2 regions of the Enterobacter chinensis genome follow, and region 2 is predicted to be linked to the other one. Evidence: riboswitches for the same ligand, from Rfam matches in the RefSeq annotation. Region 2 holds a riboswitch; the other holds the start of a gene.

Region 1 (15,002 bases), on a different contig from region 2:
TTCATTTATTGTCCGAAGACATTAAGAATCCATGTCACTTTGAGTGCCCACACAGATTGTCTGATAAATTGTTAAAGAGCAGTGCAACGCGGCTTTCGCTCACCGTTGCGAGGTCCCGTATATTACGTTTTCCTCATTCAGAGTCAAGTGATTATTTTCGCTTTTCTCTGTTGGCGTTCATCGCTGAACCCCGCTAACCCGGCGGCCTGTAAGCCGTTGTTCCGTGTCAGTGGAGGCGCATTATAGGGAGTTCTCAGACGTTGACAACCCCTCTTTTAAAAAAAACGTTCAACCGTCTCTTTTTTGCTCAAAACCGTGCTACAGCGCCAGTTTTTCGAGCGTTTCAAAGCCATAACGGCGTAAAACGGGTAAAAGTTGCTCAGTCTCTTTCGTGATTGCCATACAAAACGCGATATTCGCATCGGTAGATTTGGCATCCGGCGCTTCATGCTCCAGCAACCAGGCCGTACGGCGGGCGATAGCCGCACCGGAATCCACCAGGCGCGTCCCCTCCGGCAGTACCTCTAACAGCTCTTCCTGCAATAGCGGGAAGTGGGTGCAGCCCAGCACAACGGTATCCGGTGGTTCGGGCATCCGCAGCCAAGGACGAAGAATACGACGCAACTCTTCAAGCGATACCGCCTTTCCATGCAGCTTCGCTTCGGCCATCTCCACCAGCTCAGCCGAGCCGAGCATCGCAATCTGACATTCGTTAGCAAAACGATCGATCAGCTCGCGGGTATAAGGACGCTTTACCGTGCCCCGCGTCGCCAGCAAACCCACAATGCCGTTCGCCGTCAGGCGCGCGGCAGGTTTTATTGCAGGAACGACGCCTACAACCGGGAACGGGAATTTTTCACGCAGAGCAGGAAGGGAGACGGTGCTCGCCGTATTACAGGCGATGACGGCCAGCGCAAGGGGATAGCGCTTTTGTACCGCAGTGACGATTTCAACCACACGCTCAACAATAAAATCTTCGCTCTTTTCACCATACGGGAAAGCGACGTTATCGAAGGCGTAGATGTAATGGAGATCCGGCAGGAGATGCCGAATCTCATCATAGACCGAAAGCCCACCGACGCCGGAATCAAATACCAGCACGGTGGGACGCGGATTAGAAGGTGTAGCTGCCAGACAAGGTGTATTCCCGTCCTGCAGTTTGGTAGCCATAAACTGTCTCGTAATCTTTATCGAACAGGTTGGCTATTTTACCACGAACTGTGAGGTGTGAGGTGACAGGATACGAAACTGCGACATCCCACAGACTGACACCGCCCATTTTCACGCGTTCTGATAAATAGGTGTCTGGATCAATCGCAACATCATAGCGGGTGCCCAGGTAACGGTAGGCAAGGTTCCAGTCGAGATCCCATACCTGCCAGTCAAGCTGATACTTAACCTGCTGCTTAGAACGGCGGGCCAGCACTTCGTTGGTTTTGGCATTACGCGGGTCGACATAATCATAGGAAATCTGATGTCCAACCGGGCCAGTATCAAACTGTGCGGTCGCTTCCACACCTTTAATACGTGCTTCGTCAACGTTGTAGTAGCGATACGTATGCGGATCGCTGCTAATTAGATTATCAATGTCATTGCGATAACCTGTGATACGCCAGTTGACCGGTCCCGTCAGGCCTTCAAAGCCCCCTTCCCACTGCTTACTCTCCTCCGGTTTAAGGTCCGGATTACCGTAAGAGGCACTGTGGATCTGGCTCATGGTAGGTGCTTTAAAAGCGGTACCGTAGGAGGCAATCACGCGATAGCCATCCACAAACTCCCACGCTGCGCTGGTTTGCCATGTGCCATGGTTGCCAAAGTTGGAGTTGTCGTCATTACGCGCCGCCGCTTCCAGCGTCACGCTGTTGAACTGCTGCATCGCCGAGATGAACACGCCGGTATTACGTTGCTCGTAACCTTTATCCAGGTAGCCCGTTCCGGCCTGCGTCTTCTGCTTTTGCCAGTCCAGACCTGCGCCGATGTTGCCATGGCCGACTTCTACGGTGTTGAGCCATTGGGTGGTGTACTGCTTCACGTCATCCATGGTGGCGGAATCAGCGTAACGCCCTTTCTTCGGATCATAGTTCTGATCTTTACTGCGGCCGTAACCCGCCACCAGCTGTGACTGGAAAATCCCCTGGTTGTAACGCAGACCGGTATCCCAGTTCTGACTGTAGAGCTGGCGAGTATCAGGTCGTCCATCCACCATAAAGTTGGCGTCGTAATGATCATAACCGTCATACGCCGTACGGTTATCGTATCCAAAGCCACGGAAGAACCCGCTCACGCTGTCGGTAATCTGCTGTTCCACGGAGCCGTACAGCGATTTACTCATAAAGCCATCGCGGTCAGGCTGGCGCGGCGCATCCTGGGCAGCAATATCAAAGCCACGGGTATAGGTATAGTTACCCCCCATGGTGATTTTGGTTTTATCCAGCACCTGCTGGAAAGCGCCGTCATAGGTCTGATAACCCTTAGAGCCGACGCCCGCTGAGATTTCTGCACCCGGCTTGTCGCGTCCGGTGATGATGTTGATCACGCCACCAATCGCGTCGGAGCCATACAGGGCCGAACGCGGACCACGGATGTACTCAATACGCTGAATCAGCGAGGTCGGGATTTGGCTCAGATCGGGAACGTTGCTGATCCCGGCGTTATTCAAAGGAATACCGTCAATCAGCACCAGCACATGGCGAGATTCAGTTCCGCGAATAAAAGTCGAAGAGTTCGAGCCCATTCCACCGCTTTGCGCGATATCCACGCCCGGCAGACGTGACATGACTTCCACAACGCTTTTTGCCTGCCAGCGCTCAATATCTTCACGCGTCACCACGGACGTCGGTGCCAGAACAGTTTTTGCCGGTTGTTCAAAACGATTTGCCGTCACCACCAACGAGTCTGCGCTATCCTGCGCCCAGCCCGAAAATGCCGTGACGGACAACGCCGTCAGCAGCGATACTTTTTTAATCATTGTTAAAGCATCCACAATATAAGAAGGATGCCGCAGGCCTCATCGATAGCACGCGATGATGAAACCAAATGCGACGTGATCCCGGCAGGTCTTCGGGCTAGGTGGCTTTATAAGGATGAAGACTTCCCATTTTCACAGTGTCTACAACGCTCATCCCGCCAGTCTTTACCGCTGCGCGTCAGCTCCAGATTTACACTGGATTCCCTTTTCACTCTCAGGAGACCGGAAACAGAATGCTACAATTAGACACGTATAGATGTCCAGATAGCTATTGGCCATTAAATCTGGACATCCCCTGAACAATGCCTACAATCCCCGCGTAATTCTTTATCACTCAGGACGCATCATGACCCCAGAACACCTCCCGACAGAACAGTACGACGCGCAGCTGGCAGAGAAAGTTGTCCGCCTGCAAAGTATGATGACGCCGTTCAACGCGCCCGTTCCCGAGGTGTTTCGCTCTCCTGTCAGCCACTACCGTATGCGCGCCGAATTCCGCATCTGGCATGACGGGGATGACCTGTATCACATCATTTTCGATCAGCAGACGAAATCGCGCATTCGCGTGGACAGCTTCCCGGCGGCAAGCGAACTCATCAACCAGCTCATGACGCTGATGATGGAAGGCGTGCGCAATAACCCGGTACTGCGTCACAAGCTGTTCCAGATTGACTATCTGACCACGCAAAGCAACCAGGCGATTGTCTCCCTGCTGTATCACAAAGCGCTTAATGACGAGTGGCGCGAGCAGGCGGAAACGCTGCGCGATACCCTGCGTGCGCAGAACATCAACGTTCATCTGATCGGCCGCGCGACAAAAACCAAAATCATGCTGGATCAGGATTACGTCGACGAGCGTCTGCCGGTGGCGGGTAAAGAGATGGTTTATCGCCAGGTGGAAAACAGCTTCACACAGCCAAACGCCGCGATGAACGTGCAAATGCTGGAATGGGCGCTGAAGGCAACGGAAGGGTCAACGGGCGATCTGCTTGAGCTCTACTGCGGTAACGGCAACTTCTCTCTGGCGCTGGCACGTAACTTCGATCGCGTTCTGGCCACGGAAATTGCCAAACCGTCGGTCGCTGCCGCGCAGTACAACATTGCCGCTAACCATATCGACAACGTGCAGATCATTCGTATGGCGGCGGAAGAGTTTACTCAGGCCATGAACGGCGTGCGGGCGTTTAACCGTCTTGAAGGGATCGATTTGAAAAGCTACCAGTGTGAGACGATATTTGTCGACCCGCCGCGCAGTGGCCTGGACAGCGAAACCGAAAAGATGGTGCAGGCGTATCCGCGTATTTTGTACATCTCCTGTAACCCGGAGACGCTGTGCAAGAATCTGGAAACGTTAGGCCAGACGCATAAGGTTGAACGTCTGGCGCTGTTCGATCAGTTCCCGTATACGCATCATATGGAGTGCGGTGTACTGCTCACGGCAAAATGACAGAGGCTTTGTAGGGCAGGTAAGCGAAGCGCCACCTGCCAAAAAGCCGGATGGCGCTTCGCTTATCCGGCCTACAAAACTCTTCTTTACTCCGGCAACTGGCTCTTACGGCTACGCATGCGCGAGCCAATCCAGAACACCAGCGCCACAGACAGTACCGCAGGCAGGAAGTTAGAGCCGATATCCGGATACTCCGCGCGCACCACCGTGCTATACAGCAATACACCCAGAATAAAGCAGGCTGCGGCCAGTCCCGGTAACCCGACCGGCATTGTGCGGTTCAGGTAACGTTGATGCAGGCAGTAAACCGTCAGCACCAGTGCAATAAGCGGGAAAATCGAAAACGGAACGATTGAGCTAAAAATAGCGGCAAACGTACCGTTAATGGATAAGCCAGCGATCAATGCCAGCAACAGCGTCCCTTTATCCTGACCTGACTGTTTCATTACTCACCTTCACTCTTCGGTTTGATGTGCCAGTTTCTCTTGTTCACGGCGATACCAGTAGTACGCACCTTTGGAGATCATCCTGAGCTGCAATACCAGTCGCTCTTCGAGGTGCTTACGTTGTTCAATGCTGACATCCAGCGCTTCGGCACCTGCGCTGAAAACAATCGTCACCATCGCCTCGGCCTGTGCTTCAGTAAACGCACGCGGCATATGGTTTTCGAGTTCAAGATAGTCGGCAAGTTCCGCGATGAAGTGCTGAATTTCACGCGCGACGGCGGCACGAAACGCCGCCGATGTGCCCGAACGCTCGCGCAGAAGCAGACGAAATGCGTTGGGGTTATTGCCGATAAATTCCATAAAGGTCGAGACGGAGGTACGGATCACGCTGCCCCCTTTTGCAATCCGCTGACGCGCCTGGCGCATCAGCTGACGCAGCATCAGGCCGCTCTCGTCGACCATGGTCAGACCCAGTTCATCCACATCACGGAAATGACGATAGAAGGACGTTGGCGCAATCCCGGCCTCGCGTGCGACTTCGCGCAGGCTCAAACTGGCAAAACTCCGCTCAGCACTCAGTTGACTGAATGCGGCTTCCACCAGCGAACGCCGGGTTTTCTCTTTTTGTTGTGCTCTTACGCCCATCACGATAGTTGAATCCTTCCAAAGGCCTGATGGCACTATACCAGAGAATAAAATTAATCTGTTTGCTCAGCTTTGTGAATGATTGTTTACGTGCGGTTTGTGCTCCACTGCCGGAAAAAAGCACAACGATAATTGGGTTACTCTGGCAATGATGTTATGATTCTGTTGCTTTTATGTATAAGAACAGGTAAGCCTTGCCATGCCACATTCCTACGATTACGACGCAATAGTTATTGGTTCCGGCCCCGGCGGCGAAGGTGCTGCTATGGGTCTGGTGAAACAGGGAGCCAGAGTAGCGGTCATTGAGCGCTACCATAATGTCGGCGGCGGTTGCACCCACTGGGGCACCATCCCTTCCAAAGCCCTCCGCCACGCCGTTAGCCGCATTATCGAATTTAACCAGAACCCTCTTTACAGCGACCACTCCCGACTTCTTCGTTCATCCTTTGCTGATATCCTGAATCACGCGGATACCGTCATTAACCAGCAAACACGTATGCGTCAGGGATTTTATGAGCGTAACCACTGTGAAATTTTGCAGGGCAACGCACATTTTGTGGATGAACACACCCTGGCGCTCGAATGCCACGACGGTTCAGTTGAAACCATCACGGCTGAGAAATTTGTGATTGCCTGCGGTTCTCGCCCGTACCATCCGGCCGATGTGGACTTCTCGCATCCGCGCGTCTACGACAGCGACTCCATCCTGAGCCTGCACCATGAACCACGCCACGTCATTATCTATGGCGCGGGGGTGATTGGTTGCGAATATGCGTCGATCTTCCGCGGAATGGAGGTCAAAGTTGACCTGATCAACACCCGCGATCGCCTGCTGGCGTTTCTCGATCAGGAGATGTCAGACTCTCTCTCCTACCACTTCTGGAACAGCGGTGTGGTGATTCGCCACAACGAAGAGTACGAGAAGATTGAAGGCTGCGACGACGGCGTAATCATGCACCTGAAGTCCGGCAAGAAGCTGAAAGCCGACTGCCTGCTGTATGCCAACGGCCGTACCGGCAACACCGATTCACTGCAGCTGCAAAATATCGGTCTAGAGACCGACAGCCGTGGTCAGCTGAAGGTCAACAGCATGTACCAGACCGCGCTGCCGCACGTTTACGCGGTCGGTGACGTGATTGGCTACCCGAGTCTGGCTTCTGCCGCTTACGACCAGGGCCGCATTGCAGCTCAGGCGCTGGTGAAAGGCGAAGCGACGGCGCATCTGATTGAAGATATCCCGACGGGCATCTATACCATCCCGGAAATCAGTTCTGTCGGGAAAACCGAGCAGCAGCTGACGGCCATGAAGGTACCTTACGAGGTGGGACGTGCGCAGTTTAAACATCTGGCGCGGGCGCAAATCGTGGGGATGAGCGTGGGTACGCTGAAGATCCTGTTCCATCGCGAGACGAAAGAGATCCTCGGGATTCACTGCTTTGGTGAACGCGCCGCGGAAATCATTCATATCGGGCAGGCAATTATGGAGCAGAAAGGTGGTGGTAACACCATTGAGTACTTCGTTAACACCACCTTTAACTACCCGACCATGGCGGAAGCCTATCGGGTTGCGGCACTAAACGGTCTGAACCGCCTGTTTTAACGCGCTGTCAAAATGGCCATCCATGGAACTACGGATGGCCTCTGCCAGCTGCTCATAGCGGCTGCGCAGCGGTGAACCCGGACGATACACCAGGCCAATGGTACGACGCGGCTCCGGCTTAATGCACGGCAGATAGACCACGCCATCACGTTTACGCTCGCGCGGTACCGCCAGTGCAGGCAACAGCGTGATTCCACTTCCCGCTGCGACCATATTACGCAGCGTTTCCAGGCTGGTTGCGCGGAAATGGGTATCCTCATCAGCACCCGCTTCGAAGCAGAAGCCCATCGCCTGATCGCGCAGGCAGTGGCCATCTTCCAGCATCAGCAGCTTTTCACCGGCCAGATCGGACATCGGTACGCGATCGCGGTTCGCCCACGGGTGATCTTCATAAATCGCCAGCATCATCGGCTCATCGAACAGCGGCACTTCAATAAAGGCTTCACTCTCTTTCACCAGCGCCAGAATGGCGCAGTCGAGCTTGCCGCTGTCCAGCTGTGCCAGCAGCTGATGCGTTTGCGCTTCATGCAGATACATTTCGAGTTTCGGGAACGTCTGGTGCAGCATAGGAATGATTTGCGGCAGCAGATACGGGCCAACGGTTGGGATCAGGCCAATATGCAGTGGGCCTGACATCGCCTCCCCCTGCTGGCTTGCCATTTCCTTGAGCACTTTGACCTCGCGCAGCACGGTGCGCGCCTGATCCACCAGCAGAAGACCTGCCTGTGTGAACAGAACCTTACGACTGGTGCGCTCCAGCAGCATCACGCCCAGCTCGTCTTCCAGCTTGCGGATCTGACCGCTCAGCGTGGGCTGGCTGACGTGGCAGGAATCTGCCGCGCGGCGAAAGTGACGATGCTCGGCTAACGCTACCAGGTATTCAAGATCACGAATATTCATTATTCATCCTCCGTCGCCACGATAGTTCATGGCGATAGATAGCATAGCAACGAACGATTATCCCTATCAAGCATTCTGTTGAATAATACGCCACATAGACGAGGCGGCACGTGTTTGACCCTTGACGTCCCCGCACCGTCAGCGAGTTTCTCTCAAAACTCGAACAACTAAAGCCAACGTGAACTTTTGCGGACCCCGTGGTCCGCTTTTTTTTGCGTAAAAAAGCCCGGGATAAAAGCAAAATGGCAACCGAAGTTGCCATTTTTAGTGTTTGCTCCCTCTCCCGTGGGAGAGGGCCGGGGTGGGGGCACCAGCCCACACGGTTCAAACCAACCGGTTTTTCGCATCCGCAATCGCCTGCGCCACCTGCTTAGGCGACACGCCGCCTTTCGCTGCACGCTTGTCCAGGCAGGACTGCAGCGCCAGAATCGGATACACATCATCCCCGATAACCGCGCTGAACTTCTGCAGATCGGCAAGCGCCAGATCTTCCAGAGGTTTACCCTGACGAATCGCTTCTACCACCGCTTCGCCCACAATATGGTGCGCTTCACGGAACGGAACGCCTTTCGCCACCAGATAATCTGCCAGTTCGGTAGAGTTCGCATAGCCCTGCTGCGCCGCTTCCTGGCAGCGCGGACGTTTCACCTGAATGCCGTCCAGCACCAGCGCGCCCATATGCAGACAGTCCAGCCAGGTGTCGAGCGCGTCGAACAGCCCTTCTTTGTCTTCCTGCATATCTTTGTTGTATGCCAGCGGCAACCCTTTCAGGGTCATCATCATGCCGGTCAGCGCGCCCTGTACACGGCCACACTTACCGCGGATCAGCTCCAGCGCATCCGGGTTTTTCTTCTGCGGCATAAGTGAAGAGCCGGAGGTCACGCGATCGGACAGCTCGACGAAGCCCGCTTCGCCAGAGTTAAAGAAGATCAGGTCTTCAGCGAAGCGCGACAGATGCACCATACCGATAGACGCATTTGAGAGCAGTTCCAGCACGTGGTCGCGGTCAGAGACGCTGTCCAGGCTGTTACGGGTGGCGGAGGCAAAGCCCAGCCAGCCTGCCAGCTGTTCACGGTCGATTTCATACGCCGTACCGGCCAGCGCACCGCTGCCCAGTGGGCTCACGTCCAGACGCTTCAGGGTATCCTGCAGACGGCTTTCATCACGCGCCAGCATCTCCACGTAGGCCAGACACCAGTGCGCAAAGGTCACCGGCTGCGCGCGCTGCAGATGGGTATAACCCGGCATCACCGCGTCCTGATTATTCTGTGCGGTTTCCACCAGTGCGCTCTGCAGCTGACGGTTGGCCGTCAGCAGTTCGCCAACGGTATCTTTACACCACAGCTTCAGGTCGGTAGCGACCTGGTCGTTACGGCTACGGCCTGTATGCAGCTTTTTACCCAACTGACCGACTTTGTCGATCAGTTTGCTTTCCACCCAGCTGTGAATATCTTCGGCATCGCTCTGCAGGATTTGCTGCGGATCCAGACGCACTTCTTCCAGCAAATTATTAAGCGCCTCTTCCAGCTGCAGCTGTTCCTCTGCGGTCAGCACGCCTACCGTCACCAGCGCTTTGGACCAGGCCACAGAGCCGACGATATCCTGTTCGGCCAGGCGGTAGTCGAAGCGCAAAGAGTCGTTGAACTGTTTGAAACGCTGATCCGCTGCCTGTGTAAAACGCCCACCCCAAAGTGCCATAACATGCTTCCTTTATTCGTTAGTTCCGCCGGGTGGCGCTACGCTTACCCGGCCTACGGTCATTCAATAAAAACTTAGGCTAAAATACGCGTGCCAATCGGCGTGCCGTTAAACAGCGCCGGGAGCTGCTCCGCGTGACGCCATGAGGCGATATCCACCGGGCGACCCAGCGTGCGCGCAGCGTCCAGCGCCGCATTCACTTTGACGATCATGCCATCGGTGATAATGCCCTGATCAATCAGCTGCTCGGCTTTTTCCGCGGTCATTTCCGCAATGCGCTGACCTTTACCGTCCAGAATACCGCTCACGTCGGAGAGCAGGATCAGATCCGCACCCAGCGTTGCCGCCAGCGCAGTCGCCGCCTGGTCAGCATTGACGTTCATCAGGTCGCCCTCTTCGGTCACACCGATAGAGCTCACCACCGGCAGGAATCCGCCTTCCAGCAGCGTGTTAATCAGCTTAGGCGAACCTGGCTGCGCCAGTCCAACATGGCCGAGCTCTTCGTCGAGCTGGGTCACTTTTACGCTGTCGCCATCGCCCAGATAGAGGCCAACAGACGCGATATGGTGTTTCTTCGCCCAGGACAACAGAGTTTTGTTCGCCGTACCCGCCAGCGCGCCGGTGATGATGTCAATCTGGTCGGCAGGCGTCACGCGCAGGCCGTTTTTCTTTTTCACCGGCAGGTTGAGCCCTTTCATCAGCTCATCCACCACGCAGCCGCCGCCGTGCACAATCACCAGCGGACGTTGATGTGATTCGCGATAGTTAACCAGCGCGGTAAACAGACGCTCCAGCGCTTCTTCGCTGTCCAGCAGTACACCACCGAGTTTGATAATTAATGGGTTCATCATCACACCTTAAATAAGAGCCTGCGTTTCAGGGAAGCCGAAACGAATATTTGCACACTGCATTGCCTGCGCGGCAGCGCCTTTGAGTAAGTTATCTTCTGCGGCCACCACAATCAGGTGTTCGCCCTGCACGGCAAAGCCGATATCGCAGAAGGGCAGGCCGACCACGTTTTTCAGCGCCGGCACGCCTTTGTCGTACAGACGTACCAGCGGTTTATCCGCGTACGCCTGCGTGAAGGCCTCGCTCACCTGCTCTTTGGTCACGCCAGGCTTCATGCGGCAGGTAATGGTTTCGAGGATCCCACGCGGGAAGCTGCCCAGATGCGGCGTGAAAATCACGTCCGCGCCCAAATGGGTGGTGATTTCAGGGTGATGACGGTGATTAAACACGCCATACGGCTGAAGGCTCACTTCGCAGAAACTGTTAGAGATAGCCGCTTTGCGCCCTGCGCCGCTCACGCCGCTGGTAGCGTTGATCACCGGCCACTGGTTCAGATCCAGCAGACCGGCGTCGATCAGCGGTTTCAGGGAAAGCTGCGCCGCCGTTGGGTAGCAGCCCGGCACGGCAATCAGATCGGCTTCTTTCAGTTTGTCTGCGCTCCACTCCGCCAGGCCATACACCGCTTTTTCAAGCAGCTCCGGATGCTGATGGGTGAAGCCGTAATATTTTTCGTAAAACGCGCCGTCGTTAACACGGAACGCGCCGGAGAGGTCGAACACCACGCAGCCGGCAGCCAGGAACTGTGGCGCCAGGTCGTGACTGACCTCGTGCGCGGTGGCTAAAAACACCACGTCGACGCCGTCGATGAACTCGCTGATGTCAGACATGGGCTGCAGCGGCAGATCGACCATGCCCTTAAGCTGCGGATGCAAATCGGAAATTAACTTTCCCGCATCATTGCTTTGCGCTGACACAGTCAAAGCGGTTATGGTCATATGAGGGTGACGATTTACGTAGCTTACAAGCTCTGCGCCCGCATAACCGCTAGCGCCTACAATCAGCGTATTCAACATCGGGTTCCTTTATGCTCAACGATAATGTATTTTTATTCACATTTATTGCATGAATATTGATACTATCACGACCTAAGGTGTGTCAACAATGAAAATGAACTTACCACCATTTATCGAGATTTACCGCGCCCTGATTGCCACACCGTCCATCAGCGCAACGGAAGAAGCGCTGGATCAGAGCAATGAGTCTTTAATCAATCTGCTGGCGGGGTGGTTCAGCGATCTTGGATTTAACGTTGAGGTTCAGCCCGTCCCCGGAACACGTCACAAATTTAACCTGCTCGCCAGCACCGGAACCGGTGCGGGCGGCCTGCTGCTTGCCGGTCATACCGACACCGTGCCGTTTGATGATGGCCGCTGGACCCGCGACCCGTTCACCCTGACCGAGCATGACAACAAGCTTTACGGTCTGGGCACCGCCGACATGAAAGGCTTCTTCGCCTTTATCCTCGACGCGCTGCGTGACGTGGACGTGACAAAACTGAAAAAGCCGCTCTACATCCTCGCGACTGCCGATGAAGAGACCAGCATGGCGGGCGCGCGCTACTTCTCTGAAAACACGTCGATCCGCCCGGATTGCGCCATCATCGGCGAGCCAACGTCGTTGCAGCCAATCCGTGCGCATAAAGGCCATATCTCAACCGCAGTGCGTGTTCTGGGCCAGTCCGGCCACTCCAGCGATCCGGCGCGCGGCGTCAACGCCATTGAGCTGATGCATGACGCCATCGGCCGTATCATGACCCTGCGCGACGACCTGAAAGAGCGTTACCACTACGACGCGTTCACCGTGCCGTATCCGACCCTGAACCTCGGTAGCCTGCACGGCGGCGATGCCTCTAACCGTATCTGCGCCTGCTGCGAACTGCACATGGATATCCGCCCGCTGCCGGGCATGACGCTGAGCGATCTCGACGGCTTGCTGAATGAAGCGCTGGCCCCGGTGAGCGAGCGCTGGCCGGGCCGTCTGACGGTCTCCGAACTGCACCCGCCGATTCCGGGTTATGAATGCCCGCCGGACCATCAGCTGGTCGAAGTGGTGGAAAAGCTGCTCGGCGAGAAAACCGACGTCGTGAACTACTGCACCGAGGCGCCGTTTATTCAGACGCTTTGTCCGACGCTGGTCCTTGGCCCCGGTTCGATCAACCAGGCGCACCAGCCGGATGAATATCTGGAAACCCGCTTCATCAAGCCCACCCGCGAACTGATTACCCAGGTTGTGCATCACTTCTGCTGGCATTAATGACGTTTCCCCCTCCCATCTGGGAGGGGAAAATCCCGCGATCTCCGTCACATTCCCATAAGCATCTCTTATCTGACGCGAAGCGAATTAAATTTCGTAAATTGTCCGCATTTATTCGTTTGCTGAACCGTTTTCGCAGCAATTGACGACGGGGGTTTTACGTGGCTTTATAAAGGGAGATGACAAAATAATGTCCAAAAGATTTTCGATTGGGCATAAACAAAAATGATGGGGTGACTGGGTTTTTATGAACGAACAATATTCCGCGTTGCGTAGTAATGTCAGTATGCTCGGCAAAGTGCTTGGAGATACCATCAAAGATGCGTTGGGGGAGAACATCCTCGACCGCGTTGAAACCATCCGCAAGCTGTCTAAATCTTCCCGTTCAGGTAACGAGGCCAGTCGTCAGGAGCTGCTTACGACGTTGCAGAACCTCTCGAACGATGAGCTGCTGCCCGTTGCACGCGCATTCAGCCAGTTCCTGAACCTGGCAAATACCGCTGAGCAATACCACAGCATTTCGCCAAACGGCGAAGCGGCCAGCAACCCGGAAGTCATTGCCCGCACCCTTCGTAAACTGAAAGACCAGCCAGACCTCAACGAAGCCACTATCAAAAAAGCGGTGGAGTCTCTTTCGCTGGAGCTGGTACTCACTGCTCACCCAACCGAGATCACCCGTCGCACCCTGATCCATAAAATGGTGGAAGTGAACAACTGCCTCAAACAGTTGGATAATAAAGACATTGCCGACTACGAACGCAACCAGCTAATGCGCCGTCTGCGCCAGCTGATTGCTCAGTCCTGGCACACCGATGAAATTCGTAAGCACCGCCCAAGCCCGGTCGACGAGGCCAAATGGGGCTTTGCGGTGGTGGAAAACAGCCTGTGGGAAGGGGTGCCTAACTACCTGCGCGAGCTGAACGAACAGCTGGAAGAGAACCTGGGCTACCGCCTGCCGGTCGACTTTGTTCCGGTCCGTTTCACCTCCTGGATGGGCGGCGACCGCGACGGCAACCCGAACGTCACCGCAGAAATCACCCGTCACGTCCTGTTACTAAGCCGCTGGAAAGCGACTGACCTGTTCCTGAAAGACATTCAGGTGTTGATCTCCGAGCTGTCGATGGTTGAAGCGACACCTGAACTGCGCACGCTGGCTGGAGAAGAAGGCGCCAGCGAGCCGTACCGTTTCCTGATGAAAAAACTGCGTGGTCAGCTGATGGCCACTCAGGCCTGGCTGGAAGCGCGCCTGAAAGGTCAGCGCCTGCCAAAACCGGAAGGCCTGCTCAGCCAGAACGAACAGCTCTGGGAGCCGCTCTACGCCTGCTATAAATCGCTGCAGGCCTGCGGGATGGGCATCATCGCCAACGGCGAACTGCTCGACACCCTGCGTCGCGTGAAGTGTTTTGGCGTGCCGCTAGTGCGTATCGACGTACGTCAGGAAAGTACCCGTCACACTGAAGCCCTGGGTGAGCTGACCCGCTATCTCGGCATCGGCGATTATGAAAGCTGGTCCGAAGCCGACAAACAGGCCTTCCTGATCCGTGAGCTGAACTCGAAGCGCCCTCTGCTGCCACGCAACTGGGAGCCAAGCAACGAAACCCGCGAAGTGCTCAACACCTGTAAAGCGATCGTGGATGCACCGAAAGGATCGGTGGCCGCCTATGTGATCTCCATGGCGAAAACCCCGTCCGACGTGCTGGGCGTTCACCTTCTGCTGAAAGAAGCCGGTATCGACTATGCCCTGCCTGTAGCGCCGCTGTTTGAGACCCTCGACGACCTGAACAACGCCAACGACGTCATGACCCAGCTGCTGAACATCGACTGGTATCGCGGCTTTATTCAGGGCAAACAGATGGTGATGATCGGCTATTCCGACTCCGCAAAAGATGCGGGCGTAATGGCAGCCTCCTGGGCGCAGTATCAGGCGCAGGATGCGCTGATCAAAACCTGCGAGAAAGCCGGTATCGAACTGACCCTGTTCCACGGACGCGGTGGCTCAATCGGTCGCGGCGGCGCGCCTGCTCACGCGGCTCTGCTGTCGCAGCCGCCGGGAAGCCTGAAAGGCGGCCTGCGCGTCACCGAGCAGGGCGAGATGATCCGCTTCAAATATGGCCTGCCGGAAGTGACCATCAGCAGCCTGTCGCTCTATACCAGCGCCATTCTGGAAGCGAACCTGCTGCCACCGCCGGAGCCGAA
Region 2 (15,002 bases):
GTCAGATCGCGCCCCGTCTGCAAATCGACGTTGCCTACGCAGGTACAAACCTGTTTTTTGGTGCCCGCATGGCGCTCGCTGGCGTACCCAACGCACAGCCCGGCCAGCAGCGTGTCGAAATGCTTTTCTTCTTCGGTGACAGGCAGATAGTCCGGATGTGCGACCAGATGGCGCAGATAGCCATAAAAAGCTTCCTGGCGCTGAGGCTGCTGGGCGAACACCACGTTCACCAGTTCCTGTGTACTTTCGCCGACTACCATCGCCGAGACGCGCATGCCGAGGTCTCCCTCTACGGTGCGTTTCACAAACGGCTCAGGCACGCCGTGCAGAACGGTATCCGGGGAGAGCATGTTGGCGCTGGCGGAATAGACGTCGGTGGTGGCACCGCCCATGTCGATCAGCATGAATTCTTTCCACGCGCTGTCGACATCGCTGATCGCTTTCACCAGCTCGTAGACGGTCCACGGTGTGGGCATCGGCTCTTCGCCGGTTTCCCCGACGATAACGTCCAGTCCTTTCCCCTTCACGATGCGGGACAGAAAGACATCGCAGATGGCCTTGCGGGCGGCATACGGATTCGGGTGATCGAGGTCAGGCAAAACGTTGTCGACCACGATCAGATCCTTGTGGCCAAGAATGGCCTGCACGTCGTCCTGAATATCGCGATTTCCGGCGTAGATAATGGCGCAATCCAGCTTTGACGCTGCCAGCGCGCGGGCATTGGCAAGACCGTAGCTCTCTTCTCCTCCGTCCGTACCGCCCGTGAACAGCAGGATGTCCGGCGGGGAGTCCTCCAGCGTCTGGATATCGTGGCGGTTCAGTTTGTAGGAGTAATACTGGGCGATTTTGGCGCCCGCTGAATGGGCAGTGACTTTGGCTGACTCCAGGGTTATCGATGGCACCAGACCCATTGCGGCAACGGCGAGCCCGCCTTTTGCTGACGAAGAGTATTTCAGCGTAACGTCCCCGCTGTTCAGCAAAGGTCGCGCATCGGCAACGTTTAGCACCTGGTTCAGGCTGGTAAAGAAACCTTCTGCCAGATGGTGGGTCGTCGTCGGGGTCAAAACGTGGTTGACCAACGTTAGCCCATCACCCTCCGGCGTGAAGAGCGCGGCTTTGGTCCACGTCGAGCCTATGTCGACAGAGACGATTTGCATCAGAAGCCCTCTTCAAGACAGAGCTCTTCAACGCGCTGACGCTGCTGTATATCGTTCGCCATCAGCTGGCAGACGTCTTCCAGGTCGTGGCTTGGGGCGAAAACGCGGTTGAAGCCCATCTCTTTGAATTTGGCTTCGATGTCGGCAAAATCGTGCTTGCCCACGACCAGATTACCGCCCACAAAAAGCAGAATGTCGCCGATACCGCGTTCGATGCAGCGCTCGCGCAGCCCCAGGCAGTCGATGTCGCCATGGCCGTAGATGGATGACACGACAATAGCATCAGCACCCGTTTCGATGGCCGCATCAATATATTCATCCTGGCTCACCATCACACCAAGATTGATGACGTGAAAATCATGGGAAGTAAAAACGCGGTCCAGAACTTTATTGCCTACCGCATGGCAGTCAGCACCAATGACGCCAATAACAAGTGTTGATTTCTTCATGGGTAATCCTCTGTAGGGCTGATAGTGAAAATAAAGTGGGTATTAAAAACGGTTAATGTACATTGGGTCTGTTAATGGTGTTGGAGTGTGTTTTGAAGATGAAAGGGAAGCAATTGATCTATTTTCAAAAAATCCTTCCAAAAATGATGATGGTAATGGTGCTGCATTTAAAGCTCTTTTGTATCAATCATTTGCGAGTCATTCTTTTTAGGTTTGATATTTATCTGTAAACGTTATTGACAAAACCATTGTAATATTTGTGATCGCGCGCCTGTTTTATTGTCGAAGGTGGTTAATATGTTTTTTTAAGCATAATGGACAAAGCAATAATGTCGTAATGGCAAAGGGAAGGCGGTATTCACTGTTTTATTGATATTGGTCATAAACACCATTCGTAAAATTAAGAAAGAGTGATGAATACATCAAATTTTTGACGTGCAGAGGGGATGTATAATTCAGCGCTAATTTTAATTATCCGCTTTCTTGCGTCTTTAAATATTTAAACCTGAGGATATAACGATGAGTAAAGGGAAAGTTTGGCTTGTAGGGGCCGGGCCTGGCGATGCGTCTTTGATTACGGTAAAAGGTCTGCACTGTATCCGCCATGCGGAGGTGATTGTTCACGATCGCCTGGTTAACCCCGAACTCCTGGCTCAGGCTCCGGCAGGCTGTCTGATTATTGATGTCGGTAAAACCCCAAGCCATCATCCGGTGCCTCAGGAACAAATTAATGCCTTGCTGGTCAAGCATGCCGGGGAGGGGCGGCAGGTGGTGCGCCTGAAAGGTGGTGATCCCTACGTTTTCGGTCGCGGGGGCGAAGAGGCCGAGCAGCTGGCGAAAGATGGCCTGGCGTTCGAAATTGTGCCGGGGATCAGTTCTGCGATTGGCGGGCTGGCCTATGCCGGGATCCCGGTCACACACCGTCATTACGCCTCCAGTTTTCATATTGTGACCGGTCATATGTGCCAGGGGAACGATCCGCAAAACTGGCATGCCCTGGCGCAAATCAACGGAACGCTGGTCATTCTGATGGGAATGACCCGGCTAACGGAAATCTGCCAGCAGCTCATCGAGGGAGGCATGTCCGCCGGGACGCCGGTGGCGGTGGTGATGTATGCCAGCCAGTCTCGTCAGCAGATGGCCAAAGGTACGCTGATCGATATCCACCTCGAAGTTGAACGTCAAAAACTGCATGCTCCTGCGCTTATCGTCGTCGGTGAAGTGGTCAACCTGCAGGAGATACTGGCGTTTTCCGCATCACATATCGCCCTGAATCAGGTTGTTGTCTGATGTTATCCTGACATTTTCGAAATGACCGAGTGAAACGAATGAGTGAGCATGGTGGTAACGTCCTGGAAACGGGGCTGCAGTTGGGGATCGATCCCGAGTTGCTGTTGGACTTTAGTGCGAATATCAATCCGTTAGGGCTACCCGAGCGCGTCAGGTCGCTCATTGTGTCCCATCTGGATATCATCATGCAGTACCCGGACGTTGAATACCGTCATCTTCATCAGGCGTTGGCCAGCGCCAGTCAGTGTGACTATGACCAGACGATTGCCGGCAATGGCGAAACGGAGCTGATCTATGGCCTGGTGCGAACGCTTGCCCCTCGCCGGGCGATGCTGCTGGTGCCGGGCTTTGCCGAATATCGCCGGGCATTACAGCAGCAGGGTTGCGAGATAATCGACTATGCGCTGAGTGAGCAGAACGGCTTCCAGGTCGATGCCTCTCTACTGGACGCCGTTCGTGCACACAGGCCCGATTGCCTGTTCATCGCGACGCCAAACAACCCTACCGGACTCATGCCTGATGCCGATCTTCTCGACAGGCTGGCCTCGCTGTGCGAAGCGCAGCAGATTTCGCTGATTGTTGATGAAGCTTTTATCGATTTTCTGCCGCAGGGCTCCACGCTGGTGCCACGGCTCGCCGAGTCACGCTATCTTTACCTGCTGCGTTCCCTGACAAAATTCTTTGCCATTCCCGGACTGCGTCTTGGGTATCTGCTGAGCGGAAATACGCAAACCATTCGCCAGCTGAAAAGCACCCGTGAGCCCTGGTCCGTGAATGCCTTCTCGGCGCTTGTGGGGCAACATTTGCTGCTGGATGAGGACTATATTGCTCGCAGCCACGCCTTTATCGCCCGGGAGCGGGATTTCCTGTGGCAGGCGATGACGCGCTTTTCATCGCTGGCGGTCTGGGAGCCGCAGGCCAATTTTATTTTCTTCCGCTCCCTGCGTCAGGGGTTCGACCTGAAGGCGGCGCTGCTCGGCCATCATATCCTTATTCGCCACTGCGAAAACTACCCAGGGCTCGATCGCGACTACTACCGGATTGCCGTGCGTACCGAAGCGGAGAACCGCCGGTTTATTGACGCGCTGACTCACGTTTTACAAGGCTAAAGCGATGGACTATTTCCCGATTTTTTGCAACCTGAAGGAGAAACGCTGTCTGATCGTCGGTGGCGGGCAGGTGGCGACGCATAAGGCAAAGGGGCTGCTGGCCGCCGGGGCGGTGCTGCATCTGGTTGCGCCCACCCTGACGCCGGAACTCGCCAGCCTGCACGCGTGCGGTGACATCGAGTGGTTCCCGGCGACGTTTTCGCCGCGGTATCTGCAGTCATGCTGGCTGGTCATTGCCGCAACCAGCGATCCGCAAGTTAACCTTCAGGTCGCCGGTGCCGCCAGCGCGGAGCGCATCTTTTGCAATGTCGTGGACGACCCTTCTGCTGCCACCTTTATCTCACCGGCCATTATCGACCATTCGCCGGTCATTATTGCGCTGAGCTGCGGAGGCAACGCGCCAGTGTACAGCAAGATCCTCAAAGCGCATGTCGCCGCCCATCTTCCTGCGGGCATGCGGGAAAGCGTGCGGCTGGCGGGGGCGCTTCGTGAAAGGGTAAATGGCGCATGCGGTGACCGGGAGCGCAAGCGTGCATTTTGGGGCGCGTTCTTCCGGCATGTTCCGCTGCAGCAGGCCTTAGTGAAGGAACACGAGCAGGAGATTAAGCAGCAGGTCGAGTGGCTCATTGAGCACAGGCTGCTGTCAGAGTAGCGTCACGCCGCCTTTTACCATTCGCAGCAGGTGTTGTTCAGGCCAGTGGCGGGTGAGCTGTTTTTTCGCCAGCAGCCATTTCACATAATCGACATCGTCTTTATTTCTGTCCAGCATCAGTCCCACGACGCTGCCGCTGTGCGCCACGTTCACACCGTAGATGCCGCACTCCTCAACCAGTGAGAGCAGGGCGTCAAAATCCGGTTTAGGCAACAGCGTCTGGCTGGCGATGGCGCTGAGGGTTGCCGCTTCGCCCAGCCGGTAAGGGTTTTGCGTTATACAGGATTCCTGTACTTTTTCCCATGCGCGTTGCAGCGCTGGTGCACCGGCATGTAACCCCGCCTGACGCGGGATGCGGTGGTAATCTGCCGTGCGCAGCGTTTGCGGACTTTCAAGAACAAGCAGGTCGAGATCGGGCTGGGCGTCGCAGGCAATCTGCGTGGAAGCGTCGTTATGATCGAAAAGAGTCAACTGGCGAAACACGGTACTGTCGGTGGGTTCGAGCGAAACGCAGAGTGTTGCCAGCGTGCTTTCGTCGAGCTGGTGCCCCAGATGGTGGGCGGTGGCGACGGCGGTGGCGGCAATATCTGCGGTGCTGCTGGCCATCCCTTTGGCAATCGGGATGGTCGAGTGCACGTCAATGCGGATATCCTGGCTCAACTGCGCCGGGTAGTGCCAGTGCTGCAATAACCGTTCGACCATCGCGCGCGACAGCGGGCGTTCATCCGCCAGGGCCGCGCCCTGGCTCACCTCAACGGTGCTGTACCATTCGACAGGGCAGGAGACCAGCTTTTCACTGCCCAAAATCCAGCCCTGGATAAGCTCACCGCACGACGCGGGGCATTGCGCAACAGCCACCTTTCCACCTTTCTGGTCAGCAATTTCTGGAGCATAGTGTCATGAGGATCTCGCGCTTGCCATGATATACCGCAAATTCCCCCCTGGATTATCTACATATTATTCGGCGATCCTGCTGAACGCGTAACGCCTCAATAAAATCACACGGACCTGTGTTGAATAGCAATATTATGTTATTGCCGGGTTTTAATATCCTGATGAATTTTGATCACGATAAAATGAAAAAATATCAAGTGGTGCAATAACTTGTCATAGCGCAATAAATGTCGAGATTTTAAGCGCAATTATCTTTGCTTTTTATTTTTTGTGATAAAACGTTGAGTTATTGAGAAAGACGTCAATTATTCTGACGCCACGTTGTACTCAGCATGTATTTCATTTGCGGTTAAGTATTTGCCTAAGATGAATTGAAGCGCCGTAAATAGCGTTGCTGTTTTGATAATGTGCTGTTTCTCATAATGTAAGCCGACAGGTTTGCCACATTTGTGGTAGGGAAGGGGGTGACAATCCCCCGCAGCCCCCGCTGCTGTGATGCTGACGACCCCGTAATGACCACTGATCGTGAGATTGGGAAGGACGGGCGAGGAGGACGCTAAGCCAGAAGACCTGCCTGTCGGGAACGTTCAACAACTTCGGTGGGAAGTGGGTTGTACTGATGCATCATACAGTCGAAAGACTGGGACTACGTGTATCTTTACCTCCCTACCACCCTGGACAGGATCAGGGCCATGGCGGCAAAGCAGTACGCGTTTGTTCTGGCAGGTACCGGAAGCGGTTGTGGTAAAACCACAGTGACGCTTGGCCTGTTGAGTCTGTTAAAACAGCGTGGGTTACGCGTCCAGCCATACAAAGTGGGCCCTGACTATCTTGATACCGGCTGGCATACCAAAGTCAGCGGTACGTCCTCCCGCAACCTCGACAGCTTCATGCTTCCTGAACCGATACTTAATGCGCTGTTTTGCGAGCATATGCAGCAGGCGGATATCGCGGTCATTGAAGGCGTGATGGGGCTGTATGACGGCTACGGCACCGATCCGAATTATTGCAGCACCGCCGCGATGGCAAAACAGCTGGGTTGTCCGGTGATTCTTCTGGTGGACGGCAAGGCGGTTTCTACTTCTATTGCCGCTACCGTGATGGGCTTTCAGCGATTTGATCCCTCCCTCAATATTGCGGGGGTGATTGTCAATCGCGTCAATAGCGAATCGCATTATCAGTTGCTCAAAACGGCAATTGAGCACTACTGCACGGTGCCCGTCCTGGGCTATGTGCCGCGCGTTGAGGGCGTCGGTTTGCCCGAGCGCCATCTCGGATTGGTCACCGCCCGGGAGTCGGTCGCGGACCCGCAGACCTGGCAGAATTTTGCCGCCGTTCTCGAACGTACGCTGGATATCGGGCAACTTCTCGCGCTCAGCCAGATGGCGTCGCTGCCGCAGGGCACATGGCCCGCGCTTCCTGACGGGGACGCCGGGCGCGGTTTAACGCTCGCGATGGCCGATGACAACGCCTTCAACTTCTATTACCCGGATAACATCACGCTGCTCGAACGTACCGGGGTCGACATTATCCGCTTTAGCCCCCTGCGCGATAGCCATTTACCTGACTGCCAGATGGTCTGGCTCGGGGGCGGTTACCCGGAACTGTACGCGGCACGGCTTACGGAAAACACCAGCATGCTCGCCAGCCTGCGGGAGGCGCATCGTCGCGGCGTGGCGATCTACGCCGAGTGTGGTGGGCTGATGTATCTCGGCAGCACGCTGGAAGATAGCGAGGGTGTCACTCACCGGATGGCTAACATTATCCCCGGCCACAGCAGGATGGGTAAACGGCTGACCCGTTTTGGCTATTGTGAGGCGCAGGCGCGCCAGCCCACGCTGCTGGCCGATAGCGGCGAGGTGCTGCGTGGGCATGAATTTCACTATTCCGACTTCTCTCCCCAAACCCCTGCGGTACTGGCGTGCCGCAAAGTGCGCGATGGTGTAACGATGCAGGAATGGGCGGGCGGCTGGCAGGTTGGTAACACGTTCGCAAGCTACCTGCACCTCCACTTTGCCCAACGCCCCCTGATGCTCAGTCGCTGGCTGACCGCGGCGAGGGGAGCGTTATGACCCTGATTGCCTGGTGCGTCGCGTGGCTGCTCGATGTCATCATCGGCGACCCGCAAAACTGGCCGCATCCGGTGCGCTGGATAGGTAACCTGATCAACGCGGTGCAGCGGGGTATTCGCCGCTGCTGCCATAGCGACGCGGCGTTACGCGTTGGCGGCGGCGTCATGTGGCTGGTGGTCGTGGGACTGACCTGGGGCATGGCCTGGGGCGTGCTGGCGCTTGGACGGATGGTTCATCCCTGGCTGGGTTGGGCAATTGAGGTGTGGATGACGTTTACCGTGCTGGCCGGGCGCTGTCTGGCAAACGCCGCACGGGACGTTGAACGCCCTCTGCGAGCGGGCGACCTTAATGAAAGCCGCGAAAAACTCTCATGGATAGTGGGGCGCGATACGTCTCAGCTTCAGCCGGAACAGATCAACCGGGCGGTGGTGGAGACCGTCGCGGAGAACACGGTTGACGGCGTTATCGCCCCGCTGTTCTTCCTCCTGCTGGGCGGTGCGCCGCTGGCGATGGCCTATAAAGCGGTGAATACCCTCGATTCAATGGTGGGCTACAAGCACGAAAAATACCGCGCGATCGGCATGGTCAGCGCCCGTATGGATGACGTGGCGAACGCCATCCCCGCGCGCCTGAGCTGGCTCTTGCTGAGCATTGCGGCGTGGCTATGCCGTGACAATCCCTCCCGCGCGCTGCGCGTCGGCTGGCGCGACCGCTACAACCACAGCAGCCCCAACTGCGCGTGGGCTGAAGCGACGGTCGCCGGTGCGCTGGGCATCCGGCTTGGTGGACCCAACACCTATTTTGGCCAGCGCGTGGAAAAGCCGTGGATTGGCGACGCGCTGCGCCCGATTGCGGTAGACGACATTTCCCGAACGATTCGACTGATGTGGGTTTCCTCCATCCTGGCGCTGGCGCTGTTTATTGCAGCACGCTGGCTGATGGCTGGCGTGGCCTGAGGACAAAAGACTATGCAATACATCCAGCAACCCCAGGCGATTGAAGCCAAAAGTTTCGACATCATTGGCGAGATAATCCGCGAAACGCGGCCGGAATACCGGTTCGCCAGCCCGCTGCATGAGGCGATCGTCAAGCGGGTGATCCATACCACCGCAGATTTTGACTGGCTGGATATTCTCTGGTTTTCAGATGACGCGCTGGAGCAGCTTTGCGCGGCGTTCCGTCGCCCGTCCGTTATCTATACCGATACCACGATGGCGCTCTCCGGGATCAACAAAACGCTGCTGGCCACGTTCGGGGGGGAATGCCGCTGCTATATCAGCGACCCGCGGGTGGTGGCGCAGGCAAAAGCACAGGGAATCACCCGCTCGATGGCGGCAGTGGATATCGCGGTGACGGAAGAGAGCGAGAAGGTCTTCGTCTTTGGCAATGCGCCAACGGCGCTGTTTCGCCTGCTTGAGCATGATGTTGCCGTCAGCGGCGTGGTGGGGGTACCGGTGGGGTTTGTGGGGGCGGCGGAATCGAAAGAGGCGCTGACGCACAGCAATTTGCCCGCTATTGCGGCGCTTGGGCGCAAAGGCGGCAGCAATGTGGCGGCGGCGATCGTGAACGCCATGCTTTATTACCTGCAGGGGGCGCGATGAGCGATTCAACCTTCGATGCCCCGGTATGGCATAACGGGAAGGCATTACGTAAAGGCTACACCACCGGTTCCTGTGCGACCGCAGCAGCGAAAGTCGCCGCACTGATGGTGCTTCGCCAGCACCTCATTCATCAGGTCTCCATTGTGACGCCCTCCGGCGTCACGCTGTGCCTGAACGTGGAGTCGCCGCACATTGAAGGGCAGCAGGCAATTGCGGCCATCCGCAAAGACGGCGGAGATGACGTTGACGCCACGCACGGCATGCTGATTTTCGCCCGCGTGACGCTCAACGACAGCGGCGAGATTACGCTGGCGGGTGGCGAAGGCGTGGGGACCGTGACGCGCAAAGGAATTGGCCTGCCTATCGGCAGCGCGGCGATCAACCGCACGCCGCGTCACACTATTGAATCCGCAGTGCGTGAGGCGATTGGCCCGACGCGCGGGGCCAACATTGAAATCTTTGCGCCTGAAGGCGAAGTACGGGCGCAGAAAACCTACAACTCACGCCTCGGCATCCTCGGCGGTATTTCGATCATCGGCACCACCGGCATTGTCACACCGATGTCAGAGGAGAGCTGGAAACGCTCGCTTTCTCTGGAGCTGGAGATTAAACGCGCGGCCGGGCTGGAGCGGGTTGTGCTGGTGCCGGGTAATCATGGCGAGCGCTTTGTGCGCGAGCAGATGGGCATCGATGAAGATGTCGTGGTCACCATGAGCAACTTTGTCGGCTACATGATCGAAGAGGCGGTGCGGTTGGGGTTTCGCCAGATAGTGCTGGTCGGCCATCCTGGCAAACTCATCAAAATTGCCGCCGGGATTTTCCACACCCACAGCCATATCGCCGATGCGCGCATGGAAACGCTGGTGGCGCATCTGGCGCTGCTCGGCGCGCCGCTGGAATTACTCACCGTTGTCAGCGAATGCGATACCACCGAAGCGGCGATGGAGCATATCGAAACCTACGGTTTTCAGCCTATTTACAGCCACCTCGCCGAACGGATCTGCCTGCGCGTAATGCAGATGCTGCGCTTTACCAAAAATCCGCCGACCTGTGACGCCATTATGTTTTCCTTTGATAACCAGGTGCTGGGCAGCAACCGCCCGGTCGAGGCGATAGCCCGGGAGCTGCAATGTTAACGGTCGTGGGAATGGGGCCTGCGGGATTGCACCTGATGACGCCCGCTGCGCGTGAAGCCATCGATCGCGCCGATGCGCTGGTCGGCGGAAAACGCCATCTGCTGCAGTTTCCGGCGTTTTGCGGCGAGACGTTTGTCCTGGGCACCAACATTCCGGAGCTGCTGGCCTGGGTTGAGGCGCGTCAGGAGAAAAAGGTGGTGATTGTCGCCTCCGGCGATCCGCTCTTTTACGGCATTGGGTCGCGGATGGTGGCGCATTTCGGCATTGCGCGCGTACGCATTATTCCCGGCATCAGCGCGGTGCAGTACCTGTGCGCGCAGGCGGGCATTGATATGAATGAGATGTGGCTCACCAGCAGCCACGGCCGCAGCGTAAACGTTGATGAGCTGGCACGGCATCGCAAAGTGGCGATGGTCACCGACAGCCAGTGCGGGCCGAAAGAGATTGCCGCGCAGCTGGTGGCACGCGGTAAGGGCCATCGCTGGATGGTGATTGGTGAAAATCTGGCGATGGAAAACGAACGGATCCACTGGCTGCCCGTCAGTGCGGTCAGTGCCGACTATGAAATGAATGCGGTGGTGATCCTCGATGAAAGATGAACTGTTTCTGCGCGGCGAAACGGTGCCGATGACCAAAGAGGCGGTACGCGCGCTGGCCCTCACTAAGCTCGAGCTGCACCGCGCCAGCCACCTGATTGATGTAGGCGCGGGGACAGGGAGCGTGTCGATAGAGGCGGCGCTGCTGTTTCCCTCGCTGCGCGTGACGGCCATTGAGCGTAACCCTGCGGCTCTGCAGCTGCTTGCGGAAAATCGACAGCATTTTGCCTGTCGCAATATCGCTATTTTGCCCGGCGTTGCGCCGTTGCCGGTGGCGGATAAGGCCGATGCGGTATTTATGGGCGGCAGCGGCGGCCATCTGACCTCGCTTATTGACTGGTCCCTGCGCCAGTTACATCCAGGCGGACGTCTGGTCATGACGTTTATCCTGATGGAAAACCTCCATACCGCGCTGGCCCATCTGCAGCAGATCGGCGTTCAGGACATTGATTGCCTGCAAATGCAGGTCTCCGCGCTGACCCCGCTCGGCAGCGGTCACTATTTCAAACCAAATAATCCCGTTTTTGTTATCGCCTGTCAGAAGGAAGAACACCATGTCTGAGACGTTTGATTCCCGTTGCGTGTGGTTTGTCGGTGCAGGTCCCGGTGACCGTGAGCTCATCACGCTCAAGGGCTACCGGCTGCTGCAGCAGGCGCAGGTGGTTATCTATGCCGGTTCGCTTATCAATACCGAACTGTTGGCCTATTGCCCGCAGGGAGCCGAATGCCACGACAGCGCGGAACTCCATTTAGAACAGATAATCGACCTGATGGCGGCGGGCGTGAAGGCCGGAAAAACGGTGGTGCGTTTACAAACCGGTGATGTCTCCCTCTACGGATCCGTCCGTGAGCAGGGTGAAGAGCTGACCAAACGCGGCATCGCCTGGAAGGTGGTGCCTGGCGTCAGCGCCTTCCTTGGCGCCGCGGCGGAGCTTGGGGTGGAATACACCGTGCCTGAAGTCTCGCAGAGCCTGATTATTACCCGCCTCGAAGGCCGTACGCCGGTGCCGGCGCGTGAACAGCTGGAGTCATTTGCCAGCCATCAGACCTCAATGGCGATTTATCTCTCGGTCCAGCGTATTCACCGGGTGGCGGAACGTCTGATTGAAGGCGGTTATCCGGCCACCACGCCCGTTGCCGTCATTTATAAAGCGACCTGGCCGGAAAGCCAGACCGTACGCGGCACGCTGGCGGATATCGCCGACAAAGTACGCGAGGCGGGGATCCGCAAAACGGCGCTCATTCTGGTCGGGAAATTCCTGGGCGAGGAGTATCACTACTCAAAACTCTATGCCGCGGATTTTAGCCATGAATACCGTAAAGCCTGAGTCCATCGCGCTGTTTTGCCTGACGCCGGGCGGCGTGCGGCTGGCGAAGCGCCTGGCGGCGATGCTGCCGGTAACCTGCTTTACCAGCGAGCGCCTGCAGGAAGAGGGCTTTGTCTCCTTCGGCGGCGGCTTTGCCCCGGCGGTTCGCGAGGCGTTCACGCACTACCCGGCGCTGGTTTTTATCGGCGCAACCGGCATTGCGGTACGCGTCCTGGCGCCTCTCATCCACGACAAACTGAGCGACCCGGCGGTGGTGGTGATCGATGAGCGCGGGCAGCACGTGATTAGCCTGCTTTCCGGCCATGCTGGCGGGGCGAATGCGCTGACCCGCTACCTGGCGGGGATTCTGGGGGCTGACCCGGTGATTACCACCGCCACGGACGTCAACGAGATGTCCGCGCTGGATACCCTTGCCTTCCAGCTGAACGCCCGAATGAGCGATTTCCGAACGACGGTAAAAATCGTCAACCAGATGCTGGTGAGCCATCAGCGGGTAGGGCTGTGGTGGGATGCGGAACTCGATGACGACGTCAGTCAGTGCGACAGGCGCGGGTTTATCACCGTGAACGACCTGCAGCACCTCCCGGAACTGGACGCGCTGGTGTGTATCACGCTGCGCAACACGCTGCCGGAACTGCCGTTGCCGCACTGGAAGCTGGTCCCTCAGCGGGTCGTGGCGGGCATCGGCTGTCGACGCGACACGCCGTTTCCGCTGCTGGCGACGCTGCTGACGCGTCAGCTTGAGGCGCAGCAGTTCGACCCGCTGGCCCTAAAAGCGATTGGCAGCGTCTCCCTTAAAAAAGACGAAGCGGGCCTGCTTCAGCTTGCCGCCTGCTGGCGTGTACCGTTTGAAACCTTTACCGCTGACGCGCTGCGTGAGCACGAACATCGCTTTCCGGCTTCACCGTTTGTACGCCAGACGGTTGGGGTGGGGAGCGTCTCGGGTCCGGCAGCGTGGCTGCTGAGCCATGGGCAACTACGAGGAGAAACCCTGCGCGAACAGGGCGTCACTATCACTTTGGGAGTTTCACACTGATGTTAACCGTAATTGGAATCGGCCCGGGCTCGCAGGCCATGATGACCATGGAAGCCGTAGACGCGCTCCAGGCGGCAGAAATCATCGTTGGCTACAAAACCTATACCCATCTGGTGAAGGCCTTCACCGGCGACAAACAGGTGATCAAAACCGGTATGTGCAAAGAGATTGAGCGCTGTCAGGCGGCGATCGAACTGGCGCAGGCCGGGCATAACGTCGCGCTTATCAGCAGCGGCGACGCCGGTATTTATGGGATGGCGGGGCTGGTGCTGGAGTTGGTCAGCAAACAGAAGCTGGACGTTGAGGTTCGCCTGATCCCCGGGATGACGGCCAGTATCGCCGCCGCGTCTCTGCTTGGCGCGCCGCTGATGCACGATTTTTGCCACATCAGCCTGAGCGATCTGCTGACGCCGTGGCCGGTCATCGAAAAACGCATTGTCGCCGCGGGAGAAGCGGACTTTGTCATCTGTTTCTATAACCCGCGCAGCCGGGGTCGCGAGGGCCATCTGGCGCGCGCGTTCGAGCTCCTGTCCGCCAGCAAAAGTCCGCAAACGCCGGTAGGGGTAGTGAAGTCTGCCGGGCGTAAAAAGCAGGAGAAGTGGCTGACCACGCTGGGCGACATGGACTTTGAACCGGTCGATATGACAAGCCTGGTGATTGTCGGAAATAAGGCCACCTATGTGCAGGAGGGGCTGATGATCACTCCGCGGGGCTATGTGCTGTGAACTATGGCGACGTGCTGGTCATGGGCGGCACCAGCGATGCCCGCGCGATCTGCCAGCAGCTGGATGCGGCCGGCGTGGCCTATACCCTGTCGGTGGCGACGCCCACCGGGGAGCGGCTGGCGGGCGACATTAACGGCCGGGTGCGCTGTGGCCGTCTGGAGCCGCAGCAGATGGTTGACTGGCTTGCAAAAAACAGGACCCGCTGGGTGATTGACGCTTCGCATCCCTACGCTGAGGTGGTCAGCCGCAACATCCTGACGGCCTGTGAAACGGTGGGCGTGCTGCTTAGCCGCTATCAGCGCCCCGAACAGCTCAGCGAGCTGACGCATCCGCTGCTCTACAGCGTGCCGGGAATTGAAGAGGCCTGCGACATCGCGCGGCGGCTGGGTGAACGCGTGCTGCTGACCACCGGCAGTAAAGATCTGGCGCGCTGGCGCGCCGGGCTGCCGGAGAAAACGCTGCTGGCCCGGGTGCTGCCGGTGCCGGAGGTCCTTGAGCAATGCGCCGGGCTTGGCTTTGGCGTTACCGAGATCTTCGCTATGTGCGGGCCATTCAGCGCTGAGTTTAACGCGGCGTTTTATCGCCAGTGCCGGGCTGACGTGATGATAACCAAAGCGTCAGGTGCGGAAGGCGGTTATCGGGAAAAGGTTCAACCCTGTCTGGATGCGGGTATCCCCTGTATTGTGATTACACGCCCGGCGCCGCTGGTGACGGGAGACGAGTTACTGGAAAGTCAGGCCGCATTCGCCGGGCGTTTAGCCCGCTGGCTGGCCGCTGCTTAGGGAGTTAGAGATGAAAAAGGCACTTCTGGTGGTCAGCTTTGGTACCAGCTACCACGATACCTGCGAGAAGAACATTGTGGCCTGCGAGCGTGCGCTGTCGGAAAGCTGCCCTGACCGCGAGCTGTTTCGGGCATTCACTTCCGGGATGATTATTCGCAAGCTCAAACAGCGTGAC

Evidence for each region. A riboswitch is a leader RNA that binds a small molecule or an ion and turns the genes downstream of it on or off. The one in region 2 is predicted to bind cobalamin.
Region 1: it holds a riboswitch for cobalamin, as region 2 does, so the genes downstream of both, btuB (TonB-dependent vitamin B12 receptor BtuB) here and PYW49_RS05515 (cobyrinate a,c-diamide synthase) in region 2, are expected to answer to the same signal.

Annotation. Positions count from the first base shown of each region.
Region 1 covers NZ_JARDVI010000010.1:82,100-97,101, reverse strand. The annotation lists gene murI (glutamate racemase) at 319-1,170, opposite strand; gene btuB (TonB-dependent vitamin B12 receptor BtuB) at 1,115-2,968, opposite strand; cobalamin riboswitch at 3,035-3,210, opposite strand; gene trmA (tRNA (uridine(54)-C5)-methyltransferase TrmA) at 3,315-4,415, shown strand; gene PYW49_RS22710 (YijD family membrane protein) at 4,502-4,861, opposite strand; gene fabR (HTH-type transcriptional repressor FabR) at 4,871-5,509, opposite strand; gene sthA (Si-specific NAD(P)(+) transhydrogenase) at 5,706-7,106, shown strand; gene oxyR (DNA-binding transcriptional regulator OxyR) at 7,080-8,006, opposite strand; gene argH (argininosuccinate lyase) at 8,331-9,704, opposite strand; gene argB (acetylglutamate kinase) at 9,779-10,555, opposite strand; gene argC (N-acetyl-gamma-glutamyl-phosphate reductase) at 10,562-11,566, opposite strand; gene argE (acetylornithine deacetylase) at 11,655-12,806, shown strand; gene ppc (phosphoenolpyruvate carboxylase) at 13,054-15,002, shown strand, end outside.
Region 2 covers NZ_JARDVI010000002.1:103,721-118,722, reverse strand. The annotation lists gene glmL (methylaspartate mutase accessory protein GlmL) at 1-1,157, opposite strand, end outside; gene glmS (methylaspartate mutase subunit S) at 1,157-1,606, opposite strand; gene cobA (uroporphyrinogen-III C-methyltransferase) at 2,126-2,896, shown strand; gene cobD (threonine-phosphate decarboxylase CobD) at 2,935-4,005, shown strand; gene PYW49_RS05525 (precorrin-2 dehydrogenase/sirohydrochlorin ferrochelatase family protein) at 4,010-4,657, shown strand; gene PYW49_RS05520 (L-threonine kinase) at 4,649-5,515, opposite strand; cobalamin riboswitch at 5,969-6,143, shown strand; gene PYW49_RS05515 (cobyrinate a,c-diamide synthase) at 6,244-7,623, shown strand; gene cbiB (adenosylcobinamide-phosphate synthase CbiB) at 7,620-8,579, shown strand; gene PYW49_RS05505 (cobalt-precorrin-8 methylmutase) at 8,592-9,224, shown strand; gene cbiD (cobalt-precorrin-5B (C(1))-methyltransferase CbiD) at 9,221-10,360, shown strand; gene PYW49_RS05495 (cobalt-precorrin-7 (C(5))-methyltransferase) at 10,354-10,959, shown strand; gene PYW49_RS05490 (decarboxylating cobalt-precorrin-6B (C(15))-methyltransferase) at 10,949-11,518, shown strand; gene PYW49_RS05485 (cobalt-precorrin-4 methyltransferase) at 11,511-12,284, shown strand; gene cbiG (cobalt-precorrin 5A hydrolase) at 12,265-13,320, shown strand; gene PYW49_RS05475 (precorrin-3B C(17)-methyltransferase) at 13,320-14,045, shown strand; gene PYW49_RS05470 (cobalt-precorrin-6A reductase) at 14,042-14,827, shown strand; gene cbiK (sirohydrochlorin cobaltochelatase) at 14,838-15,002, shown strand, end outside.